3 regions of the Maccoyibacter intestinihominis genome follow, and region 3 is predicted to be linked to each of the others. Evidence: predicted binding sites of a transcription regulator. Region 3 holds the regulator's gene; each other region holds the start of a gene.
The links. Region 3 encodes Rex, which represses fermentation and respiration genes when NADH is low (regulators of the CRP and FNR family bind a similar motif). Its sites were predicted from a motif close to ATTGTTAANTANTTAACAAT; they were not measured.
Positions count from the first base shown of each region.

Region 1: WMO43_RS08200 (4Fe-4S dicluster domain-containing protein) is a predicted target of Rex. The motif match lies at 2,934-2,953, and genes of this name have one in related genera.
Region 2: WMO43_RS06040 (enoyl-CoA hydratase-related protein) is a predicted target of Rex. The motif match lies at 2,582-2,601, and genes of this name have one in related genera.

Region 1 covers NZ_JBBMEX010000007.1:95,776-100,340, forward strand. The annotation lists gene gltX (glutamate--tRNA ligase) at 1-916, opposite strand, end outside; gene WMO43_RS08195 (hypothetical protein) at 1,066-1,305, opposite strand; gene WMO43_RS08200 (4Fe-4S dicluster domain-containing protein) at 1,389-2,891, opposite strand; partial or broken gene feoB (ferrous iron transport protein B) at 3,200-4,565, opposite strand, start outside.
Region 2 covers NZ_JBBMEX010000005.1:35,691-40,255, reverse strand. The annotation lists gene glf (UDP-galactopyranose mutase) at 1-769, opposite strand, end outside; gene mutY (A/G-specific adenine glycosylase) at 1,435-2,499, opposite strand; gene WMO43_RS06040 (enoyl-CoA hydratase-related protein) at 2,661-3,455, shown strand; gene WMO43_RS06035 (hypothetical protein) at 3,535-3,924, opposite strand; gene WMO43_RS06030 (hypothetical protein) at 4,080-4,229, opposite strand; gene WMO43_RS06025 (metal ABC transporter permease) at 4,229-4,565, opposite strand, start outside.
Region 3 covers NZ_JBBMEX010000006.1:15,005-19,569, forward strand. The annotation lists gene WMO43_RS06865 (NADP-dependent isocitrate dehydrogenase) at 1-889, shown strand, start outside; gene abc-f (ribosomal protection-like ABC-F family protein) at 966-2,882, shown strand; gene WMO43_RS06875 (redox-sensing transcriptional repressor Rex) at 2,913-3,596, shown strand; gene WMO43_RS06880 (hypothetical protein) at 3,617-4,246, shown strand; gene WMO43_RS06885 (NAD(P)H-hydrate dehydratase) at 4,323-4,565, shown strand, end outside.

The DNA.
Region 1 (4,565 bases), on a different contig from region 3:
GATAATCAAAGTCACGGATCAGTTCGTCTAAGGTAAAGATTTCCCTGTTATCTTCCGGGCTCCATCCTAATAATGCGATGTAGTTTACGATCGCCTCCGGTAAAAATCCCTGCTCTAATAAATCCTCAAAGGATGCATGACCGCTTCGCTTGGATAATTTCTTATGGTTTTCATCGGTAATTAACGGCAAATGGATATAAACCGGTGATTCCCAACCAAACGCATCATACAGACGCTGGTATTTTGGTGCGGAAGACAGATATTCATTACCACGGACAACATGTGTGATATTCATGGTATGGTCATCTACCACGTTTGCAAAATTGTAGGTCGGATATCCGTCGGATTTGATCAGGATCATATCGTCTAACTCTGCATTTTCCACGGTAATATCTCCGTATAATTCGTCATGAAAGGTCGTTGTACCTTCATTTGGGATATTCTGGCGGATGACATATGGTTTTCCTGCAGACAGATTTGCCTCTATCTCCTCTTTTGATAGAGAAAGACAGTGTTTGTCATACATCGTGATCTCTTTTCCTTCTACGACCTCTGTCTTGATGGACTCTAAGCGCTCTTTATCACAAAAACAATAATATGCCTCGCCTTTTTCAATTAACTCTTTTGCATATTTCAGATAAATGCCGGTCTTCATACGCTCACTCTGTACATAAGGGCCATAACCGCCATCTTTGTCCGGTCCCTCGTCATGTTTTAACCCTGCGGTCTCTAAGGTACGGTAGATGATCTCCGTTGCTCCCTCTACATAACGTTCCTGGTCTGTATCTTCAATGCGGAGCATAAATTCTCCTCCGGCATGCTTTGCTATTAAAAATTCATACAATGCGGAACGCAAATTTCCCACATGCATTTTTCCGGTCGGACTTGGTGCGTATCTTGTCCTTACTTTTGTCATGGTGTTTCCCTCCTGTTTACGGTTGTGATATGGTATTCTCATCTGTCTATTCTGTATTGTAAAACAGCTATTTTCTATAAAACGATAAAAACGCCATGAAATATTATATAACATTCATGGCGTTTCATCAACTGTCGGAACGGATTTTCCTAGACTGTCAGTCCGTTCATATTTGTAATGGAAAATTTGATGTCATCACGGTCTGATATCCCGTTGAGATTTGTGATATCAAACCGTAAATGATCCTGATCAGTAATTCCATTCATATTTGTGATGTCAAACTGCAAGTCATCACGATACGTCATTCCGTTCATATCTGTGATATTGAATTTCCACCCTTTGTTGGAAATTTCATTTTCCCTGTTCGGATAATAAAACCACTTGACCATTCCAACACCTCCTCGGGGATTTTATTTTTCAATCCCTGTTCGGTATTTTCTACAGTTTTTGTGACTTTATACGAATAAAATGCTTAGTCTAATTCAATCTCACTTAATTCTTTCGGTGGAAGCTGACGGGAAGATGCTTTCTTCATTTTTTCAACTTCAACTTTTGCTTTTGCAATTGGAAGAATTGTTCCGGCTCCTGCTACACAGCCTCCCGGACAGCCCATTCCTTCGATCATGCAGCCGTTTTTCTTTCCTGCTTTTGCAAGCATTAATACTTTCTTACACTCTGCTAAACCTTCTGCATGTTCAATCTTAACATCAATATCCGGATAGAATTCATGGATACAGTTTGTAACTGCCTCTGCAACACCTCCGGCAACGGCATATCCACGTCCTGCTGCTGTCGCATTGTGCATAGAACCTTCTCCTTTTTCATCATTCGGATTGATTCCTTTTGCTTCAAACATTCCGCTCAATTCTTCAAAGGTGATAACAAAGTCTACATCGCTTCGTACCTCGCGGCGGCTTGCCTCTAATTTCTTTGCGGCACAAGGTCCGATAAAGACGACTTTTGCATCCGGATGTTCTTTTTTGATACTTCTTGCTGTTGCTACCATCGGTGTCAACTCTGAAGATACACTCTCGATCAGATCCGGGAACTGTGTCTTCGCAAGCATTGCCCAGGAAGGACAACAGGATGTCAATAAGAATGGAAGTTCTCCGGTTGCTACATGGTTTGCATAGTGATGTGCTTCTGCAACGGCTCCGATGTCTGCACCTAATGCAGTCTCTACAACATCACTGAATCCAAGCTCTAACAATGCAGCTTTTACTCTGCTTGGTGTTGCGTCCGGTCCGAACTGACCTACAAATGCCGGTGCAACCTCTGCAATTACGTTTCCCCCCTGCTTCATACAACGAATCAACTGGAAAATCTGTGACTTATCTGCAATCGCTCCAAACGGACAGCTTACCATACACTGACCGCAGGAAACACATTTCTCTGCATCAATCTTTGCACGACCATACTGGTCTGTACCAATGGCTCCTACACCACATGCCATAGAACACGGTCTTTCTTTTTTTGCAATGGCATCATATGGACAGACGGATTTACACTTACCACATTTGATACATTTTTCCTGATCAATCACGGCTTTTCCCTTTACACGGGAAATCGCATCCTTTGGACAGACCTCCATACATGGATGTGCGATACAGCCCTGACACATATTAGAAACTTCATATTTTTTGTCCTCGCAGAAATTGCAGGCAGATGGAATGACCTGCATAAGAGGCGGCTCATAATATTTTTCCGCAATATTACTCTCTTCTAATCCGCTTGTTACATGCACTACATGATCTGCCGGTCTGAGTGACATACCCATGGCAAGACGAACCCGCTCAGATGCAATGGCTCTCTCATGAAAAATGCTCTCACGGTAGCTTGCAATATCTCCCGGACAAACTTTAAATGGAATTGCCTCAATAGAATCATTGATATTCTCTGATTCATATGCTACCCTTGCAATTTCCGTAAAAATTTTGTGTCTGATTTCCGACACCGGTGTCTGAATTCCTCTCATACTTTCCTCCTATTTCGCTACATATGGTTTTCTATGTAAAATATTGTTAATTATTTAACACTTTCATCTTAATACTAATCTAACATAGGATTTCTCTTATGACAAGGGAATTTGTGCATGTACTAAATTTAATACTATTTTTTCGTATTTTTTTGTCGCATGCAGGAGGCACAACTGCCGCTGCAACCGATACAATCCCCGTTTTTACGCTTCTTACAAATGCATCGGACAGCCACAAATACTGCCACTCCGATGCCTCCTAATAAAATCCAGTCCAAAATATTCATGTTATCTCTTTTTCCTGCCTCCTATAGCAGACTTCCGATCCGGTATACGCCAAATGCAACCAGCCATGCGATGACGCATTGCATGATTACAATTCCGACTGCCTGTAACGCAGAATCCATCTCCCGTCTAATTGCTGCAATTGCTGCTACACATGGAGTATAAAGCAGTGTAAATACTAAAAAGCTGACTGCGGAAAGCGGTGTGAAAAAGCTTCCCAACGTCTGCGGCAGATTGGACATACTTGTGCCACACAACACGCTCATCGTACTTACAACGGCTTCCTTTGCCGTAAATCCTGTGATCAGCGAAGTAGAAATCCTCCAATCTCCAAAACCGAGCGGAGTAAAAATCGGGGCTACCCATCTTCCAAGCACTGCTAACAGACTGTTTGCACTGTCCGTTACCACATTGATTCGTGTATCAAAGGTCTGTAAAAACCATATGATGATCGTTGCCACAAATATGATCGTAAATGCTCTCTGTAAAAAATCTTTTGCCTTATCCCACATCAGTTGCAATACACTCTTTACCGATGGCAGACGATAGTTTGGAAGTTCCATGACAAAAGGCACCGGCTTTCCGCTAAAAACAGTTCCCTTTAGGATCAGTGCCACCAAAATAGAGACTACGATCCCGGTTACATAAAGTGCCATCATCACCAGTGCCGCATGGTCTTTAAAAAATGCCATGGCAAACACAGAATATACCGGTATCTTTGCCGAACAACTGATAAACGGGGTCAACATGATCGTCATTTTCCGGTCGCGGTCAGAAGAAAGTGTCCTCGTTGCCATAACTGCCGGCACGGTACATCCGAATCCGATCAGCATCGGCACAAAACTCCTCCCGGAAAGTCCGATCTTTCGTAACAGCTTGTCCATTACAAATGCAATCCTTGCCATATAACCGGAATCTTCTAAAATGGATAAAAAGAAAAATAACACCACAATAACCGGCAAAAAGCTCAATACACTTCCGACTCCTGCAAATACGCCATCTATGATCAGGCTATGTACCACCGGATTGATCCCATAAGCAGTCAGTCCCTTATCACAGATATCCGTGATCTGCTCAATCCCAAGGCTCAACAGATCACTCAGCCATGCTCCTATCAGTCCAAAAGTTAAATGAAAAATTAACATCATAATTGCTAAAAACATTGGAATTGCAAGATATTTATTCGTTAAAATTCTGTCAATCTTTTCACTTCTTTTATGCTCTTTGCTTTCTTTCGGATGCTTGACCGTATCTTTACATACTTTTTCAATAAAGGTATATCGCATATCCGCTAACGCTGCATTGCGATCCATCTTATGGTCTGTTTCCATTTCTTCTATGGAATGCTGCATCATTTCAAACTCATTTTGGCTGAAATTCAGCTTTTTG
Region 2 (4,565 bases), on a different contig from region 3:
CATCACAGCAGTCAAATAATTCGTCCACTGCTCCCGTATAGATCACCTCACCCTGAAATGGCTCGCCATGCAATAAAATCTCATCTTCCTGAAATTTTAAAATCTCTTTTGCATCTGTATCTAACACGATCGTAATATTCGGATGGTCTAACAGGTTTCGGAACATCCGGTGGAATCCCTGCTTGGGAACTCCCTGATAGCGGTCCGTAAAATATCCGTTATCTCGCGAGATCAGTACCGGTACACGTCCGGTTACTTCCTCACTGATCTCTTCCGGCTTCTGTCCCCACTGCTTCATTGTATAATATAGGAAAATATTCTGATAGACATAATCTGCGATCTCGCGGATCCCTGCATCCTCACTTTTTCTAAGTTCCATGATCGGGACCTTACTTCCATAACCGTAAGTATCTGTCAGCTTCTTTTCCAGTTCCTCTGCTTTATCTTTTTCAAAGACCATATGTAGTGTATTCAGATTAAATGGAACCGGGATCAACTGCTCGCCCACCTGTGCTACCACTTCATGCCGGAAAGATGTCCACATGGTAAACCTTGAGAAAAATTCATAAACCTCTTTCATTTCCGTGTGAAAAATATGAGGTCCATACTGATGGATCCAGATACCATGTTCATCCATGCAGTCATAACAGTTCCCGCCGATATGGCTGCGTTTCTCTATTACTAAAACGTTACGTTTTCCTTCTTCTGCCAGTCTCCTTGCCGCCGTACTTCCTGCAATTCCACTGCCAACGATAATGCTGTCATACATATTACTTTCCTCCGGGCGATGTGCCCCTCTCTCTTTCGTCTATTATACACACTCATGCTTCTAATTCCAACTTCTTTCTGGAAACTTAAGAATATTTTAGGATTTCGGTTTACATAATTTGTTCATTTTTTGTTCATTTTTTTTTTACTTATTTATCATAATGTAATCACAATCTTTTCACATTTGCCATATATACTAGACAGCGTAATGAGGTTAAATCCATTATAATACATTCTTTTTCATATGTATGCCGATGTCGAAAGACATCGGCTCCCTCTTTTTATAAGACTTTTACAGGACATTCTATTCTATGAGAATGCCTGTATTTTTTATTACATTAGGTTGTCAAAAGGCGGCTCACATCTTAGTAATTGGCAACTTGCACAAACCTGGGACTGCTTTTGTGACTTTGGGAGAAAATTAGTAAATCTTAGTCTGGCTGTTGATGTATAGTGTTTTGCTGCCATGGACGGCAGCAAAAGTCTTAGCATCCCATGGACGGGGTGTTTAAGACGTACACGTCACTCTAGCGTAATCTAACTCAGGCAGACTTAGATTTTCTTATTTTCGTACAACGGAACAAAATAGACTCGGCTTTGTGCACGTTGCCAATCAAAAAACTGGAAACCGCCTTTTGACACCCGAATCGTATTACGAAATAATCCCTAAAACAGTTTTCGTATATATTTCTTATATCGTTCAAATGCAGATGGGACCGGATAATTCTGAATGCAGTCCTCTGCCTCTAAAAACAGCAATCCCGAATCGTCCTCCTCTAGCTGTGCAACCTTGATCACATAACCGGCCATCTGCCATTCAATATGTGAAAAAATATGTTTTGCCTCCTCTAACTCCTGTATCCGCATCGGAAGCAGTCCCATTTCTTTTACATATTCTAATGCCTCTTCTTCACTCAGATGCCCCTCTACATTTGGAAATTCATAGAGTCCGGCTAAAAGTCCCTTCTCCGGACGTTTATTCAGGATTACACGGCTGCCGTCCCGGATTACAAAAACCGTTTTTTTCTCAATCCGTCTTTGTTTTGCTTTGGACTTCACCGGATATGCCATCTGGCTCCCTTCTTTTTTAGCCATACAGATATTTTGTACAGGGCAGTTGTCACAGTCCGGCTCCCCATTCGGGACACAGACCGTTGCTCCTAATTCCATCAATGCCTGATTGTAAGCACTTGCCGCTTCTTTTGGCATGGATTCTTTCAACTGCTGCTCCATTTGTGTACGGAACGCCTGCTTCATAATATCTGTATCATCGGCAGTGATCCTTGTGATGACCCGCAGTACATTGCCATCCACCGCCGGAACAGGTATCCCATAAGCAATCGAAGCAATTGCACCTGCCGTATAATGACCGATTCCCTTTAACGTCAGCAATTTTTCATAATCTGCCGGAAGTTTTCCCTGATACTCTTCCATCACTGTTTTTGCTGCGATCTGCATATTCCGCACGCGGTTGTAGTACCCCAGCCCTTCCCACAGCTTTAAAAGACGTTCCTCGTCACATTCTGCAAGATGGCGGACATTCGGCAGCTCTTTCGTAAAACGTTCAAAATATGGCTTGACGGCCTCTACTCGGGTCTGCTGTAACATAATTTCCGACACCCATACGCGATAAGGTGTCGGATTTTCTCTCCATGGAAGAACTCTTTTATGAGTCTCAAACCATGACAGTAACGGTTCATTTATTTTTTCTAACTGGATTTCTGATAACATTCGCTTCCTCATTCCATTTTTTCTACGATTTTTATGTATACAGTATAACATATTTAGAAAGGGCAGAAAAGTACAGGAAAGGATTGACAATTTTTTGTCAAAGTTATAGAATGAACTTACATAGTAATGTACACAAAGACATTTTATTTAGGAGGTTTTTCATGAACAATTTAAAACTTGAAGTTGCAGACGAAATTGCCGTTCTTACTATCTCTAGACCGGCTGCATTAAATGCTTTAAACAGCGAAACACTGGATGAATTAAACGAAGCATTAACAGAAATCGAAGCAAGAGATGATGTTAAGGTTGTTATCTTAACAGGTGGTCCTGACAAGAAGGGCAACGAGTTCAAATCTTTTGTTGCAGGAGCTGACATCTCTGAAATGGTTAACTTCTCTGCTGCAGAGGCAAGAGCATTTGGTATGAAAGCATCTGTTCCTTTCTTCAAATTAATGAACATGCGTCAGGTTACTATCGCTGCTGTAAACGGATTCGCTCTTGGCGGTGGATGTGAGATTTCTATGGCATGTGATATCCGCATCGCTTCTGACAATGCATCTTTCGCACAGCCTGAGACAGGTCTTGGAATCATCCCTGGATTCGGTGGAACACAGAGACTTGCTCGTTTAGTTGGAATGGGAAGAGCAAAAGAATTAATCTTCACATGTGACAACATCAACGCTGAAGAAGCTTACAGAATCGGTCTTGTAAACAAAGTAGTAGCTAAGGAAGAATTAATGAGCACTGCAAAAGACATGGCTAAGAAGATCATCTCTAAAGGAAGCTATGCTGTATCTATCGCAAAAGCTGCAATTAACAATGGTTATGACATGGATATCCAGAACGCAGTTGAGATGGAAGCAAACTTATTCGGTATTACCTGCTCTACACATGACAAGAAAGAAGGAATGACTGCTTTCTTAGAGAGAAGAGCTGCTGATTTAACAGACTTCTAAGAATTTGATTCTTACATAGACATAGAAAATGGAGCTGTCACACTTTATGTGGACAGCCCCATTTTTTATATATCACACCTTATTCCCGAAACCGATATTTTCCTTTCCCCTGTCCCTTTACATTTTCGACAAGTCCTCTTTCTACCAACAGTTTTAACAGTTCTGATGCTCTCGTTGACCTCAAACCGGTCGTGCTCTCTACACCGGTTCTGCCAAAGACCTCTTCTGTTCCATATTTCTCAAATAAGATCTCGATATGCCCTACGGTCTTATCAGATATATCCGGTAACATATCTACCCGCCATTTATCAATCTCTGCTTTTTCGGTCCCAATGTCCGCTTTTCCAAATCCAATATTCGTTTCTTCCGCTACGAAGAACTTACCATTGATATGCATCGTTCGATTCCGAAGCTCATTTTTTTCACCCAGTAACAGATTCCACAAAAACAACTCTAAGCATTCCATCATCTCATGGACACCTTTAGTTAGATTATTATAATTTGCCCGCACAAGTGCATTTCTAAAGTACCATGCATTTTCAGCAAAAATCTCGTTCGTTGCATCGAATCCCAGTGTCCTGAGATATTTTATTAAAAAAACGGCTGTTGTCCTTGTATTCCCCTCTATGTTTCAATTGCCGTATCCAGCAAATATTGGGATGGCTGTAACCCATCTACTGCCTGAAGTCCGATTGCAGTATACCACGCATAGCCCTTATCACGCTTCCCCGGTTCTGACTGTTTCACATATTCTTTAAATGGGTCCTTATTCACTACGCAAACCTCCGTCCATAGGCATAAGTAGAAAAGTAAATCACCGATGCGATCAACACGATCATCGGACCTGTCGCAACATTTGTATAGTACGACACCAGAAGTCCCAGCACTCCGGAAAAAATGGAAAATACCACAGAAAAAAAATGATATTCTCGCATATTCTGCGAAATATTCCGGCCGGATGCTGCCGGCAGGATCAACAGTGCATTGATCAAAAGAATCCCGATCCATTTGATGGAAAGCATAACGATAAGAGCGATCAATATGGAAAACAGATTCTCTATGACTTTTACCGGAATCCCCTTGCTCTTTGCCAGTGTCACATTGACACTC
Region 3 (4,565 bases):
ATTCCGTACCCCGATCGTAGTAAAGGGAATCGAGCCATGTGTACGCAACTGGAAAAAACCGATCACGATCGCAAGACATGCTTATGGTGATGTATACAAAGGTGTGGAGATGAAGATCCCGGCAGCAGGAAAATGCGAACTTGTATACACAGCAGAGGATGGTACCGAGATGAGAGAGACCATCCATAACTTTACCGGTGCGGGAATCGTACAGGGACAGCACAACGTAAATGCTTCTATTGAGAGCTTTGCAAGAAGCTGCTTTAACTATGCACTGGATCAGAAACAGGATTTATGGTTTGCAACCAAAGATACCATTTCTAAAAAATATGACCATACATTTAAAGATATTTTCCAGGAAATCTTTGATGCAGAATACAAAGAAAAATTCGATGCCGCAGGAATTGAATATTTTTACACATTGATTGACGATGCCGTGGCAAGAGTCATGAAATCAGAGGGCGGTTATATCTGGGCATGCAAGAACTATGACGGAGATGTTATGAGTGATATGGTATCTTCAGCATTCGGTTCTCTTGCAATGATGACTTCCGTATTGGTATCTCCGGACGGATATTACGAGTATGAGGCAGCACACGGTACCGTACAGCGTCATTATTACAAACACTTAAAAGGCGAAGAGACATCTACGAACTCCGTAGCAACTATTTTTGCATGGACGGGAGCACTCAGAAAACGTGGAGAACTTGACAACAATCAGGCATTATCAGACTTTGCGGATAAGTTAGAGAAAGCATGTATTGCAACGATCGAGTCAGGAAAAATGACAAAAGATTTAGCATTGATCACATCTTTAGAAAATGTAACCGTATTAAACAGCGAGAACTTTATCAAAGAGATCCGCAAGACATTAGAAGAGATATTATAAGCGCAGAGAACATAGAAATGATACTTCGAAAAGAGGTGCCCACAGAGGCACCCTTTTTCGGGTAATGAGGTGAAATATGATACTATCCGTTCAGAATGTCAGCAAATCATTTGGAACAGACGAAATTCTAAAAAATGTGTCTTTTCATATTGAAGATCATGAAAAGGCAGCCGTGGTCGGCATCAACGGTGCCGGAAAATCCACACTTTTAAAAATCATAGTAGGAGAACTGACTCCTGACACCGGAGAGGTCATCACTGCAAAAGGTAAATCCTTAGGCTATTTAGCACAGCATCAGGATTTAGAGGGTGACAGGACCATTGAAGAAGAATTGCTTTCCGTAAAGAGTGATGTGATCGCAATGGAGCAAAAGATCCGTGCGATGGAAGAACAGATGCATCATGTAGAAGGGGCAGAATTAGAAAAACTTTTAGAGGACTATAACCGTATGCATCATCAGTTTGAATTAGAGGGCGGTTACAGTTACCGGAGTGAGGTTTACGGTGTCTTAAACGGACTCGGTTTTTCACAGGAAGATTATCAAAAGAAGATCAGCCAGCTCTCAGGAGGACAAAAGACCAGAGTTGCGCTTGGAAGACTGCTTGTTACAAAGCCGGACATCATCCTGTTAGATGAGCCGACGAACCATCTGGATATGAACTCTATTACATGGTTAGAAACCTTTTTGATGAACTACAAAGGTGCGGTAGTCATCGTGTCCCATGACCGTTATTTTTTAGACCGTGTCGTGACAAAAGTCATTGAAGTGTCGCTGCATCAGGCGCAGGTCTATGAAGGCAATTATTCTGAATATGCCGTAAAAAAAGAAAAAGTCCGCGAGGCACAGCTAAAAGCCTATTACAATCAGCAGCGGGAGATCAAACATCAGGAAGAAGTCATTACCAAGCTGAAATCCTTTAACCGTGAAAAATCCATAAAGCGGGCAGAGAGCCGTGAAAAGCTGTTAGATAAGATCAATCGTTTAGAAAAACCGGTGGAAGAACATACCGATATCAAGATCACATTAGAGCCGAATATATTAAGCGGTAATGATGTCTTAAGTGTCGAGGGTTTAGCAAAATCTTTTGGCAGCCAGAAACTGTTTGAAAATCTGGATTTTGAGATCAAGCGTGGAGAGCATGTTGCCCTGATCGGAAACAACGGAACCGGAAAAACAACGATCTTAAAGATATTAAACGGAATGCTCAAAGAGGATGCGGGAGTCATCCGGCTTGGAAGCAATGTCTATATCGGATATTATGACCAGGAGCATCAGGTACTCCATATGGAAAAAACACTGTTTGAAGAGATCAGTGATGCATATCCGGAACTGAACAATACACAGGTGCGAAATACCTTAGCGGCATTTTTGTTTACCAATGATGATGTCTTTAAAAGAATCGGTGATCTGAGTGGTGGAGAGCGTGGACGTGTGTCTTTGGCAAAGCTGATGCTTGGCAAGGCGAATTTTTTAATTCTCGATGAGCCGACGAATCATTTGGATATTTTTTCAAAAGAAATATTGGAATCGGCATTGAACCACTATACGGGAACCGTCTTTTTCGTGTCCCATGACCGTTATTTTATCAATAAGACGGCACACCGGATACTGGATCTGTCTAACGGAGTGCTGACAAATTATCTGGGAAATTATGACTATTATATAGAAAAACGTACAGAGCAGGAAACGTTAACGCCGTCAGATGCAGAAACCGTTTCAAAAGAAAAAGCAGAGACAGAGAACAAACAGGACTGGCAGAAACAAAAGCAGGAACAGGCACGCCGCAGAAAAATTGCCAATGAACTGCAAAAAGTAGAAGCCGAGATTGAAATGTGCGAGCAGAAAATCGCCGAGATCGATGAGCAGTGTCAGGACCCTGCGATTGCAGTAAATTCCGCAAAATTAAATGAACTTGGAAGCGAACGAGCCGTTTTTTCTGAAAAACTCGAAGCTCTGTATGAGCAGTGGGAAGTGCTGTCAGAAGATAGTTAAATTTTTGACACATTGACAGTAAAACTACAAATGCTTATAATATATGTAGTTGGCTTAGGAGGAATTAAAGTGGAAAAAGAGATTTCACAGGCAGTAATTCGCAGAATGCCCAGATATTATAGATATTTAGGGGAACTTTTAGACGAAGGCGTAGAGCGTATCTCGTCGAATGAACTTAGCAGCAGAATGAATGTCACTGCGTCACAGATACGCCAGGATCTGAATAACTTTGGCGGATTCGGACAGCAGGGATATGGATATAATGTAAAATTTTTGCACGATGAGATCGGTAAGATTTTAGGCTTAAATCAAAGACACAATATTATTGTAGTCGGAGCCGGTAATCTGGGGCAGGCACTTGCGAATTATGTAAAATTTGAGAAACTGGGCTTTGTGATCATTGCCCTGTTTGATGTAAATCCTGCACTGAAAGGAAAGACAGTGCGTGGAATAGAAATTCATATGATTGATGAAATGGAAGACTTCTTAAAGACACACGATGTGGATATTGCGGCATTGACCATGCCAAAACAAAAGGCAGACGCAGTTGCAAAGAAACTGGTGGATTCCGGCGTACATGCGATCTGGAATTTTGCACATGTGGATTTAGAACTGACAGATAAGGACGTGGTAGTAGAGAACGTTCATCTGTCCGACAGTCTGATGCAGTTGTCCTATAACATTGTAAAAAATCAGTCAGCAAAAGAAAAATAGAGTAGGGACGGGGATTTCACATGAAAGAGAAAGAATATTTCAAAGGAGCCTTGATCAATAAGAAAGTACCGATTCTGGTCTTAGACCAGAAGTGGCACCGGCTGTTTGCGATTCATGGAAAATCAGACGAGATTCAGAGTACGGAAGAAGAATTGAATCATCTCATAGCCAGACAGGGGCAGGCAAATCAGGATATCAAAGACTTAAAAAAAGTCAAAGCCAGTCTGATGGAGAGCATTGTTGCACATATGGATGAGAGTGATGAGCAGAGTAACCGACCGTCAAATGATAAGATCATGGATGAGAACACCCGCCTGATCAACGAAGTAAATGAAAAGATAGAAGCATGTGAGGATGAACTGTTAGAACTGCCAAAACAGATCAAAGACGCAAATGAAAGACTCATGTTAGCAAGCATGGAGTTCTGTTATGAGAAACTTCGCACAAATGATGAAGAGATCAAAGAAATCGATGCCTGGATCAAACAGGTGCGGATCGATCTGAAAAAGAATATCATCAAAAAGCAGAACCGTGAGATCAACAGTAAGGAAATCTATTCCTATATGCATGATATCTTTGGTGCGGAGATCATAGATGTCTTTGACCTGAAAGAGGAAGAAGAACAGGAACAGAAAAAAGAAGAAGAATAAAAAAGCGGGCGCTTTACCGGTTCGGTAGAGCGTTGTTTTTGCATTAGGAATCCTACAAAAAGGGAGAAGTGATAAAATGCAGTATTTGCTGAATGCAAGAGAGATGAAGCAAATTGATAAGAATACGATAGAAGTCTTTGGAGTGCCATCCCTTGTTCTGATGGAACGGGCGGCACTGCGTGTTGTGGAAATGATAAAAAAGGAAGCAGCAGATGCGAAGAGAACACTTGTAGTCTGTGGTACCGGAAACAATGGCGGAGACGGTATGGCAGTGGCACGGATGCTTTATTTAGAAGGCAATGAGGTAGAGGTATGGCTG